4 regions of the Micromonospora sp. NPDC057141 genome follow, and region 1 is predicted to be linked to each of the others. Evidence: riboswitches for the same ligand, from Rfam matches in the RefSeq annotation. Region 1 holds a riboswitch; each other region holds the start of a gene.
What was found. Region 1 has a riboswitch for cyclic di-AMP ahead of ACFT41_RS18455 (coiled-coil domain-containing protein). Riboswitches for the same ligand answer to the same signal wherever they lie in the genome.
Positions count from the first base shown of each region.

Region 2: another riboswitch for cyclic di-AMP. It lies ahead of ACFT41_RS24105 (C39 family peptidase); the one in region 1 lies ahead of ACFT41_RS18455 (coiled-coil domain-containing protein).
Region 3: another riboswitch for cyclic di-AMP. It lies ahead of ACFT41_RS09735 (NlpC/P60 family protein); the one in region 1 lies ahead of ACFT41_RS18455 (coiled-coil domain-containing protein).
Region 4: another riboswitch for cyclic di-AMP. It lies ahead of ACFT41_RS10300 (coiled-coil domain-containing protein); the one in region 1 lies ahead of ACFT41_RS18455 (coiled-coil domain-containing protein).

Region 1 covers NZ_JBHUVA010000035.1:6,503-11,319, forward strand. The annotation lists gene ACFT41_RS18445 (heavy metal translocating P-type ATPase) at 1-1,547, opposite strand, end outside; gene ACFT41_RS18450 (YibE/F family protein) at 1,895-3,349, shown strand; cyclic di-AMP (ydaO/yuaA leader) riboswitch at 3,516-3,646, shown strand; gene ACFT41_RS18455 (coiled-coil domain-containing protein) at 3,651-4,676, shown strand; gene ACFT41_RS18460 (carbonic anhydrase) at 4,779-4,817, opposite strand, start outside.
Region 2 covers NZ_JBHUVA010000060.1:7,920-12,736, reverse strand. The annotation lists gene ACFT41_RS24120 (acyltransferase family protein) at 1-342, shown strand, start outside; gene ACFT41_RS24115 (hypothetical protein) at 430-786, shown strand; gene ACFT41_RS24110 (hypothetical protein) at 948-1,721, shown strand; cyclic di-AMP (ydaO/yuaA leader) riboswitch at 2,123-2,265, shown strand; gene ACFT41_RS24105 (C39 family peptidase) at 2,498-3,358, shown strand; gene ACFT41_RS24100 (CDP-glycerol glycerophosphotransferase family protein) at 3,566-4,817, opposite strand, start outside.
Region 3 covers NZ_JBHUVA010000011.1:50,252-55,068, forward strand. The annotation lists gene ACFT41_RS09730 (NlpC/P60 family protein) at 1-915, shown strand, start outside; cyclic di-AMP (ydaO/yuaA leader) riboswitch at 1,128-1,268, shown strand; gene ACFT41_RS09735 (NlpC/P60 family protein) at 1,281-2,321, shown strand; gene dcd (dCTP deaminase) at 2,425-3,003, opposite strand; gene ACFT41_RS09745 (pyridoxamine 5'-phosphate oxidase family protein) at 3,105-3,698, shown strand; gene ACFT41_RS09750 (zinc metalloprotease) at 3,771-4,754, opposite strand.
Region 4 covers NZ_JBHUVA010000012.1:45,767-50,583, reverse strand. The annotation lists gene ACFT41_RS10310 (STAS domain-containing protein) at 149-511, shown strand; gene ACFT41_RS10305 (SRPBCC family protein) at 588-1,037, shown strand; gene ACFT41_RS10300 (coiled-coil domain-containing protein) at 1,086-2,159, opposite strand; cyclic di-AMP (ydaO/yuaA leader) riboswitch at 2,164-2,293, opposite strand; gene ACFT41_RS10295 (cation diffusion facilitator family transporter) at 2,447-3,364, opposite strand; gene ACFT41_RS10290 (HelD family protein) at 3,495-4,817, opposite strand, start outside.

The DNA.
Region 1 (4,817 bases):
ACGCCCTGAGCCCGCAGCTCGGCGATCGCCTCGCGCGCCTCGGGGCGTACTTCGTCGGCGAGGGCGAGCGCGCCGAGCACCGTGCCGGGGAGGCGGACCAGGTGGAGCACGGCGGCCCCCCGCCCCGCCCACTCGGCGGCAATCCGGTCCAGCTCGGCGGGGAGGCCCACGCCCAGCTCGCGCAGCAGCGCCGGCCCGCCCGCCGCGTACTCCGTGCCGTCGATGGTGGCCCGCACCCCACGGCCCGGCAGTGCGCGGAAGCCGGTGGCCGGCGCGGGTCCGCCGCGTTGCTCGGCGGCGGCGACGATCGCTCGGGCCAGCGGGTGCTCGCTGTCCGCCTCGACCCCGGCGGCCAGCCGCAGCAGCTCGTCCTCACCGGTGCCGGCGACGGCCGCGACACCGGTCACGACGTGCTCGCCCCGGGTCAGGGTGCCGGTCTTGTCGAACAGCACCGCGTCGACGGTGCGCATCCGCTCCAGCGCGAGCCGGTTCTTCACCAGGATGCCAGAGCGCGCCGCAACCGCCGTGGACAGCGCGATGACCAGCGGGATCGCCAGCCCCAGCGCGTGCGGGCAGGCGATCACCAGCACCGTGACGGTCCGCACCACGGCCTCGTCGGCGTCGCCGAGGGCGGACCAGACCAGCACCGTGACCACGGCGGTGGCGGTGGCGACGTAGAACAGCCAGGCCGCGAAGCGGTCGGCGAGCGCCTGGGCCCGGCCGCTGGAGCGCTGCGCCTCGGCGACCATGCGCTGGATGCCGGCGAGGGTGGTCTCCTCGCCGATCGCCGCCACCTCGACCCGGATCGCCGAGTCCGTGGCCACCGTGCCCGCCACCACCCGGTCGCCGGCCGACCGGACGACCGGGCGGGACTCTCCCGTGATCATGGATTCGTCCAGCTCGGCGGCCCCGTCGACGACCCGGCCGTCGGCCGGCACCCGACCGCCCGGCCGGACCAGCAGCACGTCGCCGACGCGCAGCTCGGCCACCGGGACCCGATCGGTGCCGCCGTCGGGGCGGACCCGCTCGGCGTCGTCGGGCAGCAGCGCGGCCAACGCGGCGAGGGCGCCCCGGGCCTGACCGATCGCCCTCATCTCCTGCCAGTGCCCGAGCAGCATGATGGTGACCAGCGCCGCCAGCTCCCACCAGAAGTCCAGGTCGAACGCGCCGGCGCTGGTGGCCAGCGATGCGACGTACGCGACGCTGATCGCCATCGCGATGAGCAGCATCATCCCCGGTGCCCGGTCGCGTAGCTCCCGGACCGCGCCGACCAGGAACGGCCACCCGCCCCACCAGAAGACCGCCGAGCCGAGCACCGGGCCGACCAACGCCCGGCCGGGGAACTCCAGCGAGTAGCCGAACCAGTCCATCACCAGGTGGCTGGTGACGACGATCGGCAGGGTCAGCGCGAGGCAGAGCCAGAACCGGCGGCGGAACATCTCCGGGTCGTGCCCAGCGTGCTTGTCGTGCCCGCCGGGTCCGGCGCGCTTGTCCGGTGCGCCGGGTCCGGCGGGTGCGCCGTGCCTCGCGTGCGCTTCGTGGGCCATGTCTCCAAGATGCCCCGCCGCCGGTCAGATTGGCAGCATGTCGGTCAGACGGCGGTATCCGAGCGGCCGGAACACCGCCATGTCGCCGACATGGTGTCGACCGGCCTGCGTCCGCAGGTGAGGGTGGCTACGATTCCGGGCGATGGGACGCAGGATCCCGCTCCGGGCGACCGGAGGAGCGGAAGGGGCTTCGGATGGGCCGGCGGAGCGGGGGTCCTCGGGCGGGGGTCCTCGGGCGGCCGGCCCGGTGAGGTCGTTCGGGCAGCCAGCCCGGATCGACCGCCGCGACGCTGAACCGTCCGGGCCGCCGAGCCGTATCCCGCGCTGACACCGTTTGGAGACCGTCGATGGGCGCCGACCACAACCGACCCGCTCCGCCCACCCCGCCAGGGGTGCGGCGGCTCCTCGTCGCGACCGTGGTGCCCCTCTTCGTGATCACCGTGATCGCGGCGATCGTCCTGTGGCCCCGCGACGGCGGCCCGGAGGTCGACGGCGGCTCGCCGGTGCCCCGCTACCACGGCACAGTGACCCGGGTGGTCACCGAGGAGTGCCCGCCACAGCCCGGGACGCCGGAGGCCGGGCCGGACGTCGCGGACGGCCCGTGCGGCACGGTGACCGTCCGGGTGGAGCAGGGGCCGGACGCCGGGCAGCAGGTCGAGACGCCGATCCCCACCGGCCCCGGCGCGCCCACCGTCGCCGTCGACGACCGGATCGTGCTGGTGAAGCTGACCGACCCGGCGGACCCGACGGCGAGCGCCTACAACATCGCCGAGCACCAGCGCGGCACTCCGCTGGTCTGGCTGGCGGTGGTGTTCGCGCTGGCGATCGTCGCGTTCGGCCGCTGGCGGGGGGTGGCCGCCCTGGCCGGCCTGGCCGCCACCTTCGCCATCCTGCTGACCTTCGTACTGCCCGGGATCGGCGCGGGCGGGTCACCGCTGCCGATCGCCGTCGTCGGCTCCGCGCTGATCATGTTCGTGGTGCTGTACCTCACCCACGGGGTCAGCGCGCAGACGTCGGTGGCCGTCCTCGGCACCCTGGGCAGCCTGGTGCTCACCGGCCTCCTGGGCACCCTCGCCACGGCGGCCACCCACCTCACCGGGTACGGCAGCGAGGACGCCACCACCCTGTCGATGTTCCGGGGCGACGTGGATCTGCACGGCCTGCTGCTGGCCGGCATCATCATCGGTTCGCTCGGGGTGCTCGACGACGTCACCGTCACCCAGGCGGCCACGGTCACCGAGCTGGCGCACGCCAACCCGGGGCTGTCCCGGTTGCAGCTCTACCGGGCGGCCACCCGCGTCGGCCGGGCGCACATCGCCTCCACGGTCAACACGATCGTGCTGGCGTACGCGGGCGCGTCGCTGCCGCTGCTGCTCCTGCTCACCGCCGACTCCCGCCCGGTGACCGAGATCCTGACCAGCGAGTTCCTCGCCCAGGAGATCGTCCGCAGCGCGGTCGCCACGCTGGGCCTGATCGCCGCCGTGCCGCTCACCACCGGGCTGGCCGCCGTGGTCACCGCAGCGGGCCGCACCGCCGCGGGACGGACCACGGCAGGGCGCAGCGCCGCGGAAAGCGCCGCCGCGGGACGGACCAGGGCGACCCGGTCCGGTCCGGCGGGCGTCGGGGACGTGCCGGCGACGCGTACGCCGGGCAGCGGCCGGCGGCGGCCCGCGGAGCGGGATCTCGCGCTGGAGGCGCTCGGCGGCGGCCGGGCGGCCGAGGGGTTCCCCGACGACCACGCCCCCACCCACCCCCCGGCCGGACGGCCGCACCGAGAAGGAGGCACGGAGACCGCATGGTGACACTCCGCAGCGTGACCAATGGCGGCATCCGCCCTGAGAAGCGCATCACCGATCACCGACAGCGATTACGAAATAGCGCTTTCAGTCGGCAGCCGGACGTAGCTCCCCACGAGGACTCTCGGGTAACCTCGCTGCCGGTCACCGCCGAAGGCGCGAAGCGGCGCCTGCGGTGCCGCCGCCCAATCGCCGCGAGGCGAGCCGGGGAACCAGGTGCCCGGGGTGAATCCGCGCGAGCGGTAGGGGCCACTTCCGCCCCGAACCCGTCAGCTAACCCGGTCGGCGGTCGATGGAAGGGAACACTGTGACGGCACCCCTGCACCGCTGGTTGACCCCCGTGGTGGCCGTGCTCGCTGCCCTGGCGGTCGTCGCCGGGCCGGCCGCCCCGGCGCTCGCCCTGCCCTCCGCCGCCCCCCAACCGTCGGGGCACGAGGAGGACGACGAGCCCCAGCTCATCACCGATGTGATCGAGGCGACCAACCGGGACTACGCCCAGGCCAAGTCGAAGCTCGAAAAGTCGAAGAAGCGCCAGGCCCAGCTCGCCGAGGAGGTGCGGAAGGCCCAGGACGAGCTGGACGCGCTCGCGCCGCAGGTCGGCGAGATGGCCGCGCAGTCGTACCGGACCGGCCGGGTCGGCGCGATGGCGATGCTGTTGGAGAGCAACACCCCGGACTCGTTCGTCAAGCGCGCCTCCGCCCTCGACGAGCTGAACATGGTCAACGCCAACAAGCTGGCCGAGGTCAGCGCGGCCAAGAACCGCGCCGAGCAGGCCAAGCTCGCGCTCGACGCCGAGGTGCGCGAGCAGCAGAAGCAGGCGTCGGTCATGGCGAAGAAGAAGTTCGACGCCGAGAAGGCGCTCGCGCTGGTCGGCGGCGCGGGCTTCACCGGCGGTCTGGTTTCCGCCACCTCCCCGGTCGCGAAGATCGGGCCGGGCCGGACGTCGGACGGCGACTGGCGACCGGAGTCGTGCAGCGAGAACGACCCCACCACCTCCGGCTGCGTCACGCCCCGCACACTGCACGCGTACAAGGAGACCAAACGGGCCGGCTTCAACCGGTTCGTGGGCTGCTACCGGCCGGGCGGGCCGTGGGAGCACCCCAAGGGCCGGGCCTGCGACTGGTCGCTCCAGAACAGCGGATTCGCCCCCTGGCACAACAACGACACCCGGATGTACGGCAACAACCTGGCCGCGTTCCTCATCCGCAACGCCGACCGGCTCGGCATCTACTACGTCATCTGGAACCGGCAGATCTGGTTCCCGGCGACCGGCTGGAAGTCCTACAGCGGGCCCTCCAACCACACCGACCACGTGCACATGTCGCTGCTCTGACGCCGCGTGCCGCGCACGCCGAGAGGGGCCGTCCCACTGTGGGCGGCCCCTCTCGGCGCGTAAGGCGGCGCGTCTCAGGCGGCGGGTGTCAGGCGGCGGGTGTCAGGCGGCGGCGGGGGCCGGGAGGGCGGCCACCGTCCG
Region 2 (4,817 bases), on a different contig from region 1:
TGGGCGGCGCTGCTCGCGGCGGCGTACCTGCTGGTCATCGTGGCCGCCGCCGACGCGGACGTGCGCGGCGCGCGGACGCCCTGGCGGTCCCGGCCGATGGTCTGGCTCGGCGAGGTCTCCTTCGCCTTCTACCTGGTGCACGTCTTCGTCATGGTCACCGTCCTGCGGCTGGCCGACCGGCTCGGCACGGGGCTGCCCGGCTGGTGGGGCCCACTGGTGGCGGTCGGCTTCCTGCTGGTGAACCTCGGTCTGGCCGCGCTGCTGCACCGCTGGGTGGAGACGCCGCTGACCCGCCGGCTCGGGCCGCCGCGCCGGCCCCGCACCCCGGCCGCCGCACCCTGAGCGCCGCCGGCAGTGCGCCACGCCGTGTCGAGGAGTGACACGCCAGCCGACCGTGCGCGGCGCGAGCGGTGGCGGTAGCGTGGACATGTGCTTCCCGTCGCGCTGACCTGTCCCCTGTGGTGGGTCGCGCGCTGGACGGCGCGGATGCTGGCGAGCCTCGCTGTCGTGGTCGCGTTCTCCCTCGGTGCCGCGTCGCTGCCGCTCGGCACGATGGTTCCCGGTGGTGCCGATCCTGGCCCGGTCGTCGCGGCCACCGCCGCCACGAAATCCACCGTCGCCGCAGAGTCCACCGTCGCCGCGGATGCCGCCGTTGTGTTGCGGCCGGCCGACGCGCCACCGCCAGCCGGGGCCGGGCACCCGTCGGTTACCGCGCCGGCCCCGCAGCGGGTGCCGACCGGGCATACCCCCGCCGCCGCCGGCCCCCGCGCGCCGCCGGTCGCCTGAGCCACCCGGTCGCCTGAGCCACCCGGCGGGCCGCGCCCGCCACCACCGTCGCCGACGAGGTTTCACCGCCGCACCCGTCCGCCGGGCCCGGTACGCCGCACGCGTCCCGCCCGGCGGCGGTGCGGATCCCTTTCCGCCTCCACTCCTGTGAGGTGCCGACCATGGACATCGTTCTCTACCAGATCCTGACCGAGGTGCCGGTGGCCGCCGCCATCTGGTCCGTGCTGCTCGTGCTGGCGCTCACCGTGCTCACCGTGCTGGTCGCCCGCCCGGAGCGGGACCGCCCGCCCGCCACCGAGCCCCCGACCGGCCCCGCCGCGCCGCCCGCCCCGGAGGCCGCCGACCAGCGCCGGTACGCCGAGGAGGTGGCGGTGGCCGCCGCCGGGGCCGCGCAGAACGCCCGCCGCCGGCGGGCTGCGTGGACGGCCGTCCAGGACGCCGCCGAGCGGGCCTGGCAGGCGTACGACGAGGCGGAGACCGCCGCCCGGCGCTTCCGTGACGCTGGCGCCCTGCCGACGCCGCGCACCCCGCGCACGCCCGCCGAGTACGCGGCCCGGGAGCGCTGGCTGCACCATGCGGCCACGGCAGCCCACCTGCGGGGGGAGTTGTCCATCGGCCAGCTCTGCGACGTCTTCGCCCGCCGGGGCGGCTGGGACCCCCGGCTGCACCCGGTGGAACAGGAGGTCGTCCTGGCCCGGGCGGTCCGGGACGGCAGGCTGGCCCGCTACCGGGCCGCCGCCGAGCGCGAGCGGGCCGCGTGGGGCGACGCCGAACTGGCCGCCGAGGCCGCCCGGGCGCTGGCCGCCGAGGCGTACGCCGCCGCCGAACGTGTCCGACCCACGGAGGTGCCGGCCCCCCGCGCGGCGGCAGCCGGCCGCGCCGTCCCGGCCGCCCGCTGGCGCCCGGCCCGCTGGCGCCCGGCCCGGATCGGCTGAGCCTCCACCGCCCCGCCCCCCCCGCCCCCCGCCCGCCCCCGCCTCGCCCCGGTGATCAAGAAGTTTGCGTCATGATGGAGATCAACTCTGACGTTTTCCTCTTGATCACCGGGGCGGGGGTGTGGTCGGCCGTGAGCCGGGTCACGACCGTCGGGAATCGGGCAACCGGTCCAGACGGTCCGATCGGCTGTCGCAATTCACCGACGATCGTGACCGGTTGTCCCGTTACGGTCCGCTGACGTCGTCTGAGCCGAGCCTCCCATTGAGACACGTCAGCTCCGAATGGCCCGTAAACGAGTTCGCACTGGGGCGTTTAAGCAGGTGGCGAGGGGTTGGCAGGGCTGCGGTCGGCCAGTAGTGTCGGCCCGTCCGGTGCGGTACCCGATCGCAAGAGGCGACGCCGCGCCGACCCGCTCAATCGTGATCATCACGAACCGGGGACCCATTGCACGTCCGGGGTGAATCTGCGGGCCACGGCCTGCGGTAGGGCGATCTTCCCGCCCGAATCCGTCAGCTAACCCGGTAGGCGGTGTCGGAAGGAGTTCCATCCTCGTGCAGCACGACCCCACCCCCCGGGTTGTTCCTCCACCACGGAGCCCGGTGCCCGCGTCCGCCGCCGCCGAACAGGCGCACTGACCGTCGCACCCTTGCGTACGCCCGCCTGAGTGGGCGCCCCCAGAAAGCGGACCCCACCGGCCGCGGACCTGCTCCGCGCCGCCGTGCGCCGCCGTGCGCCCGGATGCCTCCGCTTCCGCCCCCGTCCCGTGGAGGAACACATGAACGATCAACTCAAGCGGCACCTGCGGCGACTCGCCACGGAACGTCCGTACCAGGTCGTCGCCGGCTCCGCTGCGGCGCTCCTGCTGGCCTCCGGCACCGGCGCGCTGCTCGCCGCCGCCGACGCCCCCGCCCCGCAGCGGACCACCAGCGCCGCCGTCGCCGAGGTCGTGCCCCGCCTCGATGGCGCGGCCAGCCGCGGCCAGGCACGGATCGCCGTGCCGCCCTCTGCCGGTGCACCAACCAGCGCCTCGCCGTCGCCGAGCGCCACCTCGGCCGCCCCGAACCCCGACCTGACCGCCACGGCGACGCCGAAGAAGACCACGGCGAAGCCGGCGGCCCCGAAGCCGCCGTCGGCCAAGGTCCTCGACTACGACTACGAGGCACAGACCACCTACTACTACTGTGGCCCGGCGGCGGTGCGCAACGCGCTCTCCGCCACCGGCGTCGAGGGCACCCAGGACGACCTAGCCGCCCGCCTCGGCACCACCGAGATGGGCACCAACTCGGCCTACGACACCACCCGGGTGCTCAACGACATGGTCAAGGGCGACCCGTACCGGACCCGGCTGATCCCCGGCGGCGCCGCCACCCCGGCGGAGACGGACCAGCTCCAGGCCGACGTCGTGAAGGCGATCAGCGCCGGGCGCGGCGTCGTGGTGAACATCGCCGGCGACGCCACCGACGTCGACGGCGGCTGGCACTCCTTTCCCGGCGGCCACTACATCGCCGTCGTCGGCTACCGCGACTCCGGGCGCGCCGTGCGCATCGCCGACTCGGCGGACCCGGCCGTCCCGGCGTACTGGATCAGCACCGCCGCGCTGGCCCACTGGGCCGCGACCCGCGGTTACTCGGCCTGACACCACCCTCCCCCACCGGCCCCGGCTCTCCCGAGAGAGCCGGGGCCGGTCCCGGCTCGCGGTCCGGTGAGACCGCAGGCGGATCACTCCCGGATGGCGGACGGCGTGCTGGCTCTGGGGTTACGGGCGCCCGCCTGCCCTGCTCCGGCGCGGAGTTCCCCGTGTTCGCCCGCCGGCACAACCTGCTGTGGCCGACGGGCGGGACGCTCAGGCGGTGGGGGAGTGGGCCACGGCGTCGGCGGCGCGCGGGGCCGGCGGGTGCCAGCCCGGCTCCAGCTCCCGGCGGGCCGCCGCCAGGAACGCCTCGGCGTACGACTCGGCCGGGAAGTCGCCCAGGTAGTGGGCCCGGGTGCCCCAGCGGGCGGCCCCCTTGGGGTCGGTGTCCAGCAGCAGGGCGAGCACCTCGTCGAGGTTGCCCGCGTCGCGCCGCAGCACGTACCCCGGGCCGGCCAGCGGGAACCGCTCGACGAAGCGGTCGCCGTCGCCGACCATGTCCGTCACCGCGTACGGCTTGCCGGAGTAGAGGTAGTCGGAGATGACCCCGGAGACGTCCGAGACCAGCGCGTCGGAGCGGTTCACGCAGTCGACCAGGGACAGTTCCCGGCTGGCCGCCGCGCCGAAGACGTGCTGCCGCCCGGTGCGGGCCCGGTCCGCCGCCAGCAGCTCCGTGAGCCGGGCGAGCTGCCGCGCCGACGCCGGGTTCTGTCCGGTGTACGGGTGGGCGCGCAGGATCACCGTCGCGCCCCGGGCCAGCAGCCCCCGCACGATCGTCTCGCCCACCGGCAGCGAGCAGTAGTTCGCATCGGCGTGGTGCCCCGTCCAGGTCGGGGTGTAGAGCACCGTCGGGTTCGCCAGACCGGGGGTCGGCGTGCGGCGTACCTCGATCGACTCGACCTGCGGGCGGCCGACCACGACGAACTTTTCCGCCGGGATGTCCACCCCGGCGCGGGCGTACCGGTCGATCGCGGCCCGGCCCGCCACGAAGTTGCGGTCGAACAGCGCCGTGACCGGGTTGGCGCTCGGGGCCTTGTCGCTGTCGCCGTGGTGGATCTGCACGTGGGTGAGCTGCGCGAACCGGATGCAGTGGCTGTTCTTCGCCCCGTGGTTGACGTAGAACGCCACCTTCAGGCTCGGCACCAGCGCCTCGTCCATCGCCTTCAGCGTCGGGCAGTAGACCACCGGCGCGGTGGTGGCCGCGGCGAGCGGGGCGAGGAACTCCGGCTCCCGCACCATCACGAAGAACGGCCGGCCGATCCGCTCCAGGTAGGGCAGCCACATGGTGACCTGGTATTCCGACCCGGGCGGGGCGGAGAAGTGCAGCAGGAACTCCGGCCGGTGCGCGCGCAGCGCCCGGGCCACCGCCGAGCCGCCCGCCCCGGGCCGCAACCGCCGCTTGGCCAGGTCCACCGTGACCGCCCCGGCCCCCGCCCCGACGGCGAGGGCCACCAGCAGCGCCACC
Region 3 (4,817 bases), on a different contig from region 1:
GCGGCGGTCGCCGTCGGCGCCGGGACACTGACCGCGCCCGCGTACGCCGAGCCCTCGGTCGACGAGATCGAGGCGCAGATCGACAAGCAGTGGGAGCAGCTCGAACCCACCATCGAGCAGTACAACAAGGTGTCTGTGCAGCTGAAGGCGAACCGGGAGAAGGCGAAGGCGCTGGAGAAGAAGATCCAGCCGCTGGCGCTCGAAACCGAGCTGGCCATGAACCGCGTCGGCGATCTCGCCTCCCGCTACTACATCTCCGGCCCGTCGCAGGACATCGGCGCGCTGCTGGTCAGCACCAAGCCGGGCACCCTCGCCGAGCAGCTGACCATCCTGGACCGGCTGGCCGCGCAGGAGCGCAAGCAGGTCGAGGGCGTGCTCGCCATCCGGGCGAAGTACGACACCGAGAAGCAGAAGCTCGACACGCTCATCGCCACCCAGGAGAAGCAGACCAAGGAGCTGGCGGAGAAGAAGAAGCAGATCAACGCCGAGATCAAGCGGCTCCAGGCGTCGATGCCGAAGACGGTGGTGTCCGTCCAGGGGTGCCCGACCATCACCGGCGTGATCAATTCGGATGCCCGCACCGCCATCAAGACCGCCTGTGCGCAGGTCGGCGACCCGTACGTCTTCAACACCGCAGGGCCGGACACGTTCGACTGCTCCGGCCTGACCCAGTACGCCTACAAGGCGGCTGGAATCTACCTGGCCCACTTCACCGGCGACCAGTGGAAGAAGGGCACTCTGGTGTCGCGTTCCGAGGCTCGCCCCGGTGACCTGGTGTTCTTCTTCGCGGACGTGCATCACGTCGGCCTCTACCTCGGCAACGGCATGATGGTGCACGCGCCCCGCGCCGGCAAGCCGGTCAACGTGAGCAGCATCAACACCATGCCGATCGCCGGCTTCCGCCGAATCACCTGATCGCCCGGCGCGGCCCCCGCGAAGGCCGCGCCCGCAGCACCACCCGAGAGCCCTCGGTCCTCCGACCGGGGGCTCTCGGCGTGCGGTGGACATCGAAGCCGGCGACGGGTCTGTACGGTGCGTCACGGCCCGGTGGGTTGCGGATCGACGACGATCGTCTCTACTCTGGCCAATTGTCGGCCGGTAGCTGCACCGCCCAGCCGGGCGGTGACGGTGCGACACCGCCGAGTCGCCTCCGGGCGAGCCGGGGACCCAGGTACGCCGGGGTGAATCCGCAGCGGTGCTGCGGTAGGGCGCTCTCCCTTCCCGCCCGAACCCGTCAGCTAACCCGGTAGGCGGTAACGGAAGAAGGAGAACGGAGCCCGGTGGCACACCATGCCCCGCGGCGCCCGTCACGCCGGTCGGCCGACGCCGACCGCCTGCCGGCCGCGCCGCGCACCCGCTGGTCACGCTGCACCACCGCCCTCGCCGCCCTGGTCGGCGTCGCCGTCGTCCTGACCGGCGCACCGACCGTGGCCCACGCCGACCCCTCGGTCGCCGAGATCGAGCGGCAGATCGACGAGGACTGGAACAAGCTCGAACCGCTCATCGAGCGGCACAACGCCACCCGCCAGGACCTGGCCGCCAAGCGTAAGCAGGCCGACGCGCTCGCCGCGCGGATCGGGCCGCTCCAGCGCCAGGTGGACGAGGCGCTGGAGAAGGTCGGCGGCCTCGCCGCCGAGGCGTACAAGGGCGACAACCTCTCGGTGGTCAACGCCCTGCTGGGCAGCCGCACGCCCAGCCAGATGATGGGGCAGCTGGAACTGCTCGACCGGTTCGCCCAGCGCCAGCAGCACGATGTCCAGGCGGTCGTCGACCTCCGCGACGAGCTGGCCGCGAAGAAGCAGCCCCTCGACGAGATGGTCACCCAGCTCGCCCGCACCGAGGCCCAGCTCGCCGCTAGGAAGAAGCAGATCAACACCGAGATCGACCGCCTGCAGAAGCTGCGGCTGAAGGTGTACGGCAACGGCGGCGGCGGCCCGCTGCGGCCCGCCCCCTGCCCGGCGAGCTATCCGGGCGGCGGCGCGGGGACGGCGGTGAAGTTCGCCTGCGCCCAGATCGGCAAGCCCTACGTCTGGGGCGCCGAGGGCCCGAACTCGTACGACTGCTCGGGGCTGATGCTGGCCGCCTGGGCGAAGGCCGGGGTCTCGCTGCCGCACAACGCAGCCCGGCAGCGGTCGGTGACCGCCAAGGTCAGCCGCGCCGACCTGCGCCCCGGCGATCTGGTCTTCTACTATGCCGACCTGCACCACGTCGGCATGTACGTGGGCGGGGGCTGGGTGGTGCACGCCTCCCGGGCCGGTGTCCCGGTGAAGATGAAGCGCCTCGACGACGGCCCGATCCACAGCTTCGGCCGCCCCGCCTGAGGTGCAAGGAAGGGCCCCTTCTTAACGCATACGGTCGAGAAGGGGCCCCTTCTCACACCCGGAGGGGTCGACGGCGACGTCGCGTAGGGCAGGCAGGGCTGCGTCAGCGGGTCGGCCAGGTGCGCCAGCTCTGCCAGGAGCGGCTCGGGGTCGGGCCGCGCTGGCCCTGGTAGCGCGAGCCGTAGACCGCCGAACCGTACGGGTGCTCGGCCGGTGACGACAGCCGGAAGATGCACAGCTGGCCGATCTTCATGCCCGGCCAGAGCGTGATCGGCAGGTTCGCCACGTTGGACAGCTCCAGCGTGACGTGCCCCGAGAAGCCCGGGTCGATGAAGCCGGCCGTGGAGTGGGTGAGCAGCCCCAGCCGGCCCAGCGAGCTCTTGCCCTCCAGCCGGCCCGCGAGCTGGTCGCCGAGGGAGATCACCTCCAGCGTGGAGGCGAGCACGAACTCACCCGGGTGCAGCACGAACGGCTCGCCGTCGGGCACCTCGATCATGGAGGTCAGGTCGTCCTGCTGCATCGACGGGTCGATGTGCGTGTAGAGGTGGTTGTTGAAGACCCGGAAGAGCTGGTCGAGGCGTACGTCGATGCTCGACGGCTGCACCAGGGTCGGCTCGAACGGCTCCAGCGCGAGTGTGCCGGCCTTCAGCTCGGCGACGAGGTCGCGGTCGGAGAGCAGCATCGCAACACCATAGCGAGGCTGGTCGGCGAGCCGGCGATCGGTACGCCCCGGCCAGCGCGTCGCGCTTCGCGTGTCGTACAGGTGTTCGATAGGATGCTGGCATGGCTTCCTGGTCCGAATTCGCCGCTGACGAGCCACGACTCGCCGACGGGATCCGTCACCTCATGCAGCAGTACGGGCCGGGCTTCGGCTACCTGGCCACCGTCCGCGCCGACGGTGGGCCCCGGGTGCACCCGGTCTCCCCGGTGATCACCGACGAGGGGCTCTTCTGCTTCGTCGTCGACTCGCCGAAGCGGCGCGACCTCGAACGCGACGGCCGTTACGCGCTGCATTCCTTCCCGCCGGAGGACAGCGACGACGAGGCATACGTGGCCGGGCACGCCAGGCCCGTGACCGACCAGGCCCGGGTGGCCCGGCTCGCCGAGATCGGGCGGGCCGCGCCGCAGGTCGACTGGCGGCTCTTCGAGTTCACCGTCGACGTGGCGATGCTGGCCCGGCGTGGTGACGCCGGCACCGTCCGCCCCGGAGAGGCGACCGACCGGCCGGCCGTGCAGGTCTGGCTCGACCCTGGGGCGGCCGGTGCCGCGAGCACCGCGCCCGACGCCGCGAGCACCGCCTCGGGCGGCGGCGCTGTGGGCGTACCAGATCGGCGGTCGGCCCTCGGCGGGCGCGGCGCCCATCGTGCGGCGGCCTGACCCCCACAGACGCCGGTGCCGGCCCCGTCGGGAGACGGAGCCGGCACCGGGATGATCAGCGACAGCGGTACGTCAGGCCGCGCGGTACGCGTTCCACGCGGTCAGCATCCGATCCGCCTGGCCGGCGGTGAACTGGTACATGCACGAGTCGTACGTGTAGTCCATGAAGTTGGTGATCGGGTCGAGGCCGGTCGCGGTGCAGGTGTCCCGCCCGGTCGGGCACTGGAAGGCCGCCTCGGCCTCCGCCGGCGTGTCGCTCACGCCGTCGCCGGAGCCGCGGCAGCCGCCCTGGAAGGTGTGGTAGAGGTTCAGCCAGTGGCCGATCTCGTGGGTGCCGGTGTCGCCCTGGTTGTAGTTGGTGGCGGTGCCGCCCGGCAGCGACTCGCTCAGCACGACGACGCCGTCCATGCTGTCCAGCCGGCGCTTCGGGAAGGTGGCCCAGCCGAGCAGGTCGTCGCTCAACTCGCCGAGGTAGATGTTCAGCGTGTTCTTGCCGCCCTCGCGCAGCGAGGTCTTCATCGAACGCTCGGCCGAGGAGCCCGACACGATCGGGTACCACGCCGGGTTGGTGACCCGGTTGATCTTCTGGAGCTGGAAGCTGAAGGCGGTGGCCGCGCCGCCGGTGGCGCCGCTGTAGGCCTGGTTCAGCACGCTGATCTGCGAGTTGATCATCGAGTCCGGGATGTTGCCGCCAGCGCGGGTGCCGTCCTCCTGGATGACGTGCACGATGACCGGCACGGTCACGGTGGCGAGCGCGGCGGCGCCAGCCCCGACCCGGAAGTTGGCCCGTTCGCGCAGGGCGGCGGCGAGGTCGGCCTCCCGCTCGCGGGTCTCCTTGGCGGTCAGTTCGTTCGGCTCGTGCTTGGCCTGCGCGCCGGCCTTCACCCGGGCGTCCGAGTGGACGTCGGCCGGCTCGACGCACGCCTCCGTCGGGGCGGCGGAGAAGGCCGAAGCGGCCGGGACGACACCCACGGCGGCGGTGCTGAGCAGCAGCGCGAGGGTCGTCGACGCGACGCCGGCAGTACGCCGGGTCAGCAGGTTGGGACGGAGTCCCATGGGCCCACCTCTTTCTGGCGGCGCGGCAGGGGGTGTGTCGCGCCGTGGCTTGAACGTGCGGGA
Region 4 (4,817 bases), on a different contig from region 1:
GAAAAGTCCGGATAAGGGCAACGTGTTTTGCCCTGATCCACGAATTGCTCATCCCGAGGGGTGGCGACCGAGGCCGTCGGAGGAATACTCTCGGTCGCGGCCCGCGTACTGATGAGGCGCCCGTGAATGGGCGAGTGGAGGTGCTCGCGTGAGCCTGTCGATCGTGAAGTCGGTTCTTTCCGGTGGTGTCATCGAGATCGCCCCGCGTGGCGAGATCGACGTCGACACCGCGTACGAGGTGCGCGAAGCCGTCGCGGAGGTGCTCACCAAGGGGCGTCCCGCCCGCATCGAGCTGAACATGCGCCTCATCACCTTCATCGACTCGGTCGGCATCAGCGCGATGGTGGCCGGCTTCCAGACCGCCGAGGTCAGCGGCGTGAAGCTGGTCGTCACCGAGCCGAGCCGGTTCGTGCACCGGCAACTGTGGGTGACCGGCCTGCTCGGCCTCTTCGGTGCCCCCGAGCCCTACTACGCCGGCACGGCCACCCCCGAGGTGCTGCCGGGCGCCTGACCGGGGTCGCCGGCGGTGGTTCACGCGCCGGGGCCCGGCTCTTCCTCCACGCCCTCGGGTGGGGGACGATCGACGGATGCCCCGGCGCGACAGCTTCCAATACTCGGTCCAGGCCTGCTGCCCGCGGGCCGAGGCAGTGGCGCTGCTCAGTGACCCCGCCCGGCAGACCGAGCTGCATCCGTTGATCACGCGGGTGCGCCGGTTGCCGCCCCGGCCGGGTGCCCTGGCCAGTTATGCGATAACCGATCAGCTCGCCGCCGGGCCGCTGCGCTTCGGCGTGACGTATCAGGCGGACGTGCTGGTGGTGACCGACGACGAGATCGTCACGCTGGCCCGGCAGCGGCCGGCCACGACGGTGCGTAACCACACCCGGCTGCGCGACGAGCCGGGCGGCCTCGTCCGCGTCGACGTGGAGATCACCCTGGCCGCCCCGACGCTGCTGTTCGCGTACGCCTTCCGGCAGGCCCGCTCGGCGCACCTCGGGCTGGCCCGCCGGCTGGGCGAGGTGCTGGGCCGGGCGGCGTAGCGCCCCGGCGACCCGGCCCACGGGGGAGGGCCGCCGAGGCGGGCGCGGTCAGATCACCGACAGGTGCACGTGGTTGGTGTGGTCGCTGGACGGGTCCCCGTTTCCGCCGCTGTACGCCTTCCAGCCGCTGCTGGGCAGCCAGATCTGCTTGAACCAGATCACGTACAGCACGGCGAGCCGGTCGGCGTTGCGCACGTAGTACGCCGCCAGGTTGTTGCCGTAGGTGCGGTCCCCGCCGGTGGCCACGCCGCCGAAGCCGCCCTTCTGCGCGGCGAAGTCGCAGGCCCGGCCCTTCGGGTGCTCGCCGGAGCCACCGGGGCGGTAGCAGGAGACGTACCGGGTGAAGCCGGCGGCCTTGGCCTGGTTGAGCGCGTGCAGGGTGCGCGGGGTGATGCAGCCGTTGGCCGGGGTGGGGTCGTTGACGCTGCACGACTCCGCCGGCCAGGAGCCGTCGGAGTTGCGCTTCGCGGGGGTGGCGTTGGCGCTGGAGCTGCCGCCCGGGCTGGACCCGCCGCCGCTGTTGCTGCTGGCCTTGTTGTTGGCCACGGTGAGCGCCCGTTCGGCCTGTTCCTTGCGCTTGCCCATCAGCGTGACCTGCTTGCGCTGCTCGCGGATCTCGCCGTCGATCCCCTGTCGGGTCTTCGTCGCCTCGTCCCGGGTGGTCAGCAGCGCGCGCAGCGCCCGGTCCTCGTTGGCGGCGACCGCGTCGAGCGCGGCGGCCCGGTCCAGGAATCCCTCGGGGGAGCTGCTGTCGAGCAGCAGTGAGGCGGCGGTGAGCCGACCCTTCTTGTACGCCACACCGGCGATCTCGCCGACCTTCGCGCCCCGCGTGACCAGCTCGGCCTCGACCGTCTTGAGCTGGCCGCCGAGCTTCTGCTGCCGCTTCACCGAGCGGTCGAGGGCGGTCTTGGCCTCCAGGTAGCCCTTGCTGGCCGCTTCGAGCTGGGCGCGCAGGGCGGGGGTGCCGCCCTCCTCGTCGTCGCCCGGCGCGGCGAGCAGGCCGACGGGCGGCGCGGCCCCGGCCGGCGTCACGGGCGCGGCCCCGAGGCCGACGGCGAGCGTCAGCACCAGCGCCGCCGCGACCCGGGCGGCGATCCTTCCTACAGGTGCCACTACTGGCATATGCATGTCCTTCCATCAGCCGCCGACCGGGTTAGCTGACGGGTTCGGGACGGACGATCCCTACCGCTGGAGCGGATGCACCCCACGAACATGGTTCCCCGGCTCGCCCGTAGGCGATTAGGCGGCGGCCACCACAGGCGCCGGAGGGCGCCGCCCGGCGGAGGCCGGGACCGAGCCTACCGGTGCCTGTGGGACCAGCGCTGCTTCCGTGACGGAGGGTACGCGGATAAATCCCGTCAAGTCCGGCATTCGACCGTATAAGTCACGAAAATTGATGGGCGTCGGTCTCACCAGCCGGCCGGCCCGCAGCCGTCGCGGGCCGCCCCCGGCTCGACCTGCAACGTGGCGTGCTCGATGTGGAAGTCCTCGTGCAGGGCGGTGCGGGCGGCGGTCAGCACCGCGCCGACCTCCGCGCCGGGCGCCATGGTCAGGTGGGCCGAGGCGACCTCCATGCCGGAGGTCAGCGTCCAGACGTGCAGGTCGTGCACCTCGACCACGCCGGGCACGGCGGCCAGCCGGTCGTGCACGGCGGTCACCTGGAGGTGCTCCGGCGCGGCCTGGACCAGGATGCGCACCGCGGCCCGACCGAGCCGCCAGGTGCGGGGCAGGATGAACACGCCGATCGCGACGGCCACCGCCGGGTCCGCCCACCACCAGCCGGTGACCATGATCAGCGCCGCCGCCCCGATCACCCCGACCGACCCGAGCAGGTCGCCCAGCACCTCCAGGTACGCCCCGCGCAGGTTGAGGCTCTCCTTCGCCCCGCTGCGCAGCAGGGCGAACGCGGCGACGTTGGCGAGCAGGCCCAGCACCGCCACCGCGAGCATCGGGCCGGTGGTCACCTCGGGCGGGTCGCCGAAGCGGCGGACGGCCTCGACGAGGACGTAGACGGCGACGCCGCTGAGCAGCAGGGCGTTGCCGAGCGCGGCGAGCACCTCCAACCGGTAGAGCCCGAACGTGCGCTGCGGGTCGGCGGTGGCCCGGCGGGTGGCGGTGATCGCGGCGAGCGCCATGCCGATGCCGAGCACGTCGGTGAACATGTGCCCGGCGTCGGAGAGCAGCGCCAGCGAGCCGGTGCCGAGCGCGGTCACCGCCTCGACGATCATCAGCACGGCGAGCAGCGCGAACGCCGCCCAGAGCCGCCCCGAATGGCGGTCGGAGGCGTTTGCCGCCACCCCGTGGTGGTGGTCATGACCTGCGCCCACGCCCACACCCTCCGTCCGTGATCCCAACCCCCCGGCCAAATCTATGTTCACATCGCAATGTATGCAAGTGATCGGCGGCGGTCCGGCCGGTGAACGGCCGGGGCCGGATCAGCCGTCGGGTCGAGCGTGATCAGCCCGTCGGGTCGAGCGTGACGAGGCGCTGGGTCGCCCGCGACAGCGCCACGTACAGCGTCCGCACGCCCGAGCCCGGGTCCGCCCGGATCTCGCCCGGGGCGACCAGCACCACCCCGTCGTACTCCATGCCCTTGGCCTGGAGGCTGGTCACCACCTGCAGGCGCGGCGCGGCCCGGCCGGCCAGCCAGCCAGCCACCTCGTCGCGGCGCGGCACCGGCGTGATCACCCCGACCGTGCCCTCCACCTCGCCGAGCAGGTCGCCGACCGCCGCGACGGTCGCCGCCTCCAGCCCGGCCGCCGGAACGGTCAGCTCGACCGGGGCCACGCCGGTGGACCGCACCGCGCGGGGCAGCGTCAGGTCCGGGTAGAGCCGGCGGATCTCCGCCGCCGCCACCGCGAAGATCTCCGCCGAGTTGCGGTAGTTGGTGGTCAGCTCGAACTGGTGCCGCCGCCGCCGGCCCAGCGCCGCGTCCCGGGCCCGGGTCAGCTCCTGCGGATCCCCCGTCCACGCGGTCTGCGCCGGGTCGCCCACCACCGTCCAGGACGCCAGCCGGCCGCGCCGGCCGACCATCCGCCACTGCATCGGCGAGACGTCCTGCGCCTCGTCGACCACCACGTGCGCGAAGTCGCGGTAGTCCTCCGGCCGCTCCCGGGCCGCCTCCCGCGCCGCCCGCTGCCGGTCGGCGTGCGTGCTCAGCTCACGTACGCCTCCGGCGAGCCGGAACGGGTCCCGCTTCGCACGCTTCGGCTGCACCGGCTTGCCCAGCAGCGCGTCCAACTCGTCGAGCAGGGCGACGTCGGCGATCGTCAGCCCCTCGGCGTCCAGCGTCCGGTACGCCTCGACGAGCAGGCCGACCTCCGCCCGGGACAGGACCCCGGCGGCGTACCGGCGCAGCCGATCCGGGCGGGCCAGCCAGCCCAGCACGTGCCGGGGGTGCAGCCGCGGCCACCACGCCTTGAGGAACTCGCGGAACTCGGGCCGCTCGGCGATCTCGTCCTCGAACGCGCGCTGCTCCGGCAGCCGGCCGATGCCCAGCCGGCGGGCCTGCGCCCACAGCGCCGCGAACACCCCGTCGAAGCCCGCCCGGCGTGACTCGTTGCGGCGGGCCCCCCGGCCCAGCGCCCGGTCCCGGATGCCGTCGAGCTCCCGGCGGTCCAGCCGCAGCAGCTCACCCCGGTAGAGCAGCCGCAGCTCGCCCGGCCCGCCCGGCACCGCGTCCCGCACCGCGCGCTCCAGCACCCGGCGCATCCGCAGCGACCCCTTCACCGCCGCCACCTCCGGCGGGTCGGTGCGCGTCGCGCCCATCCCCGGGAACAG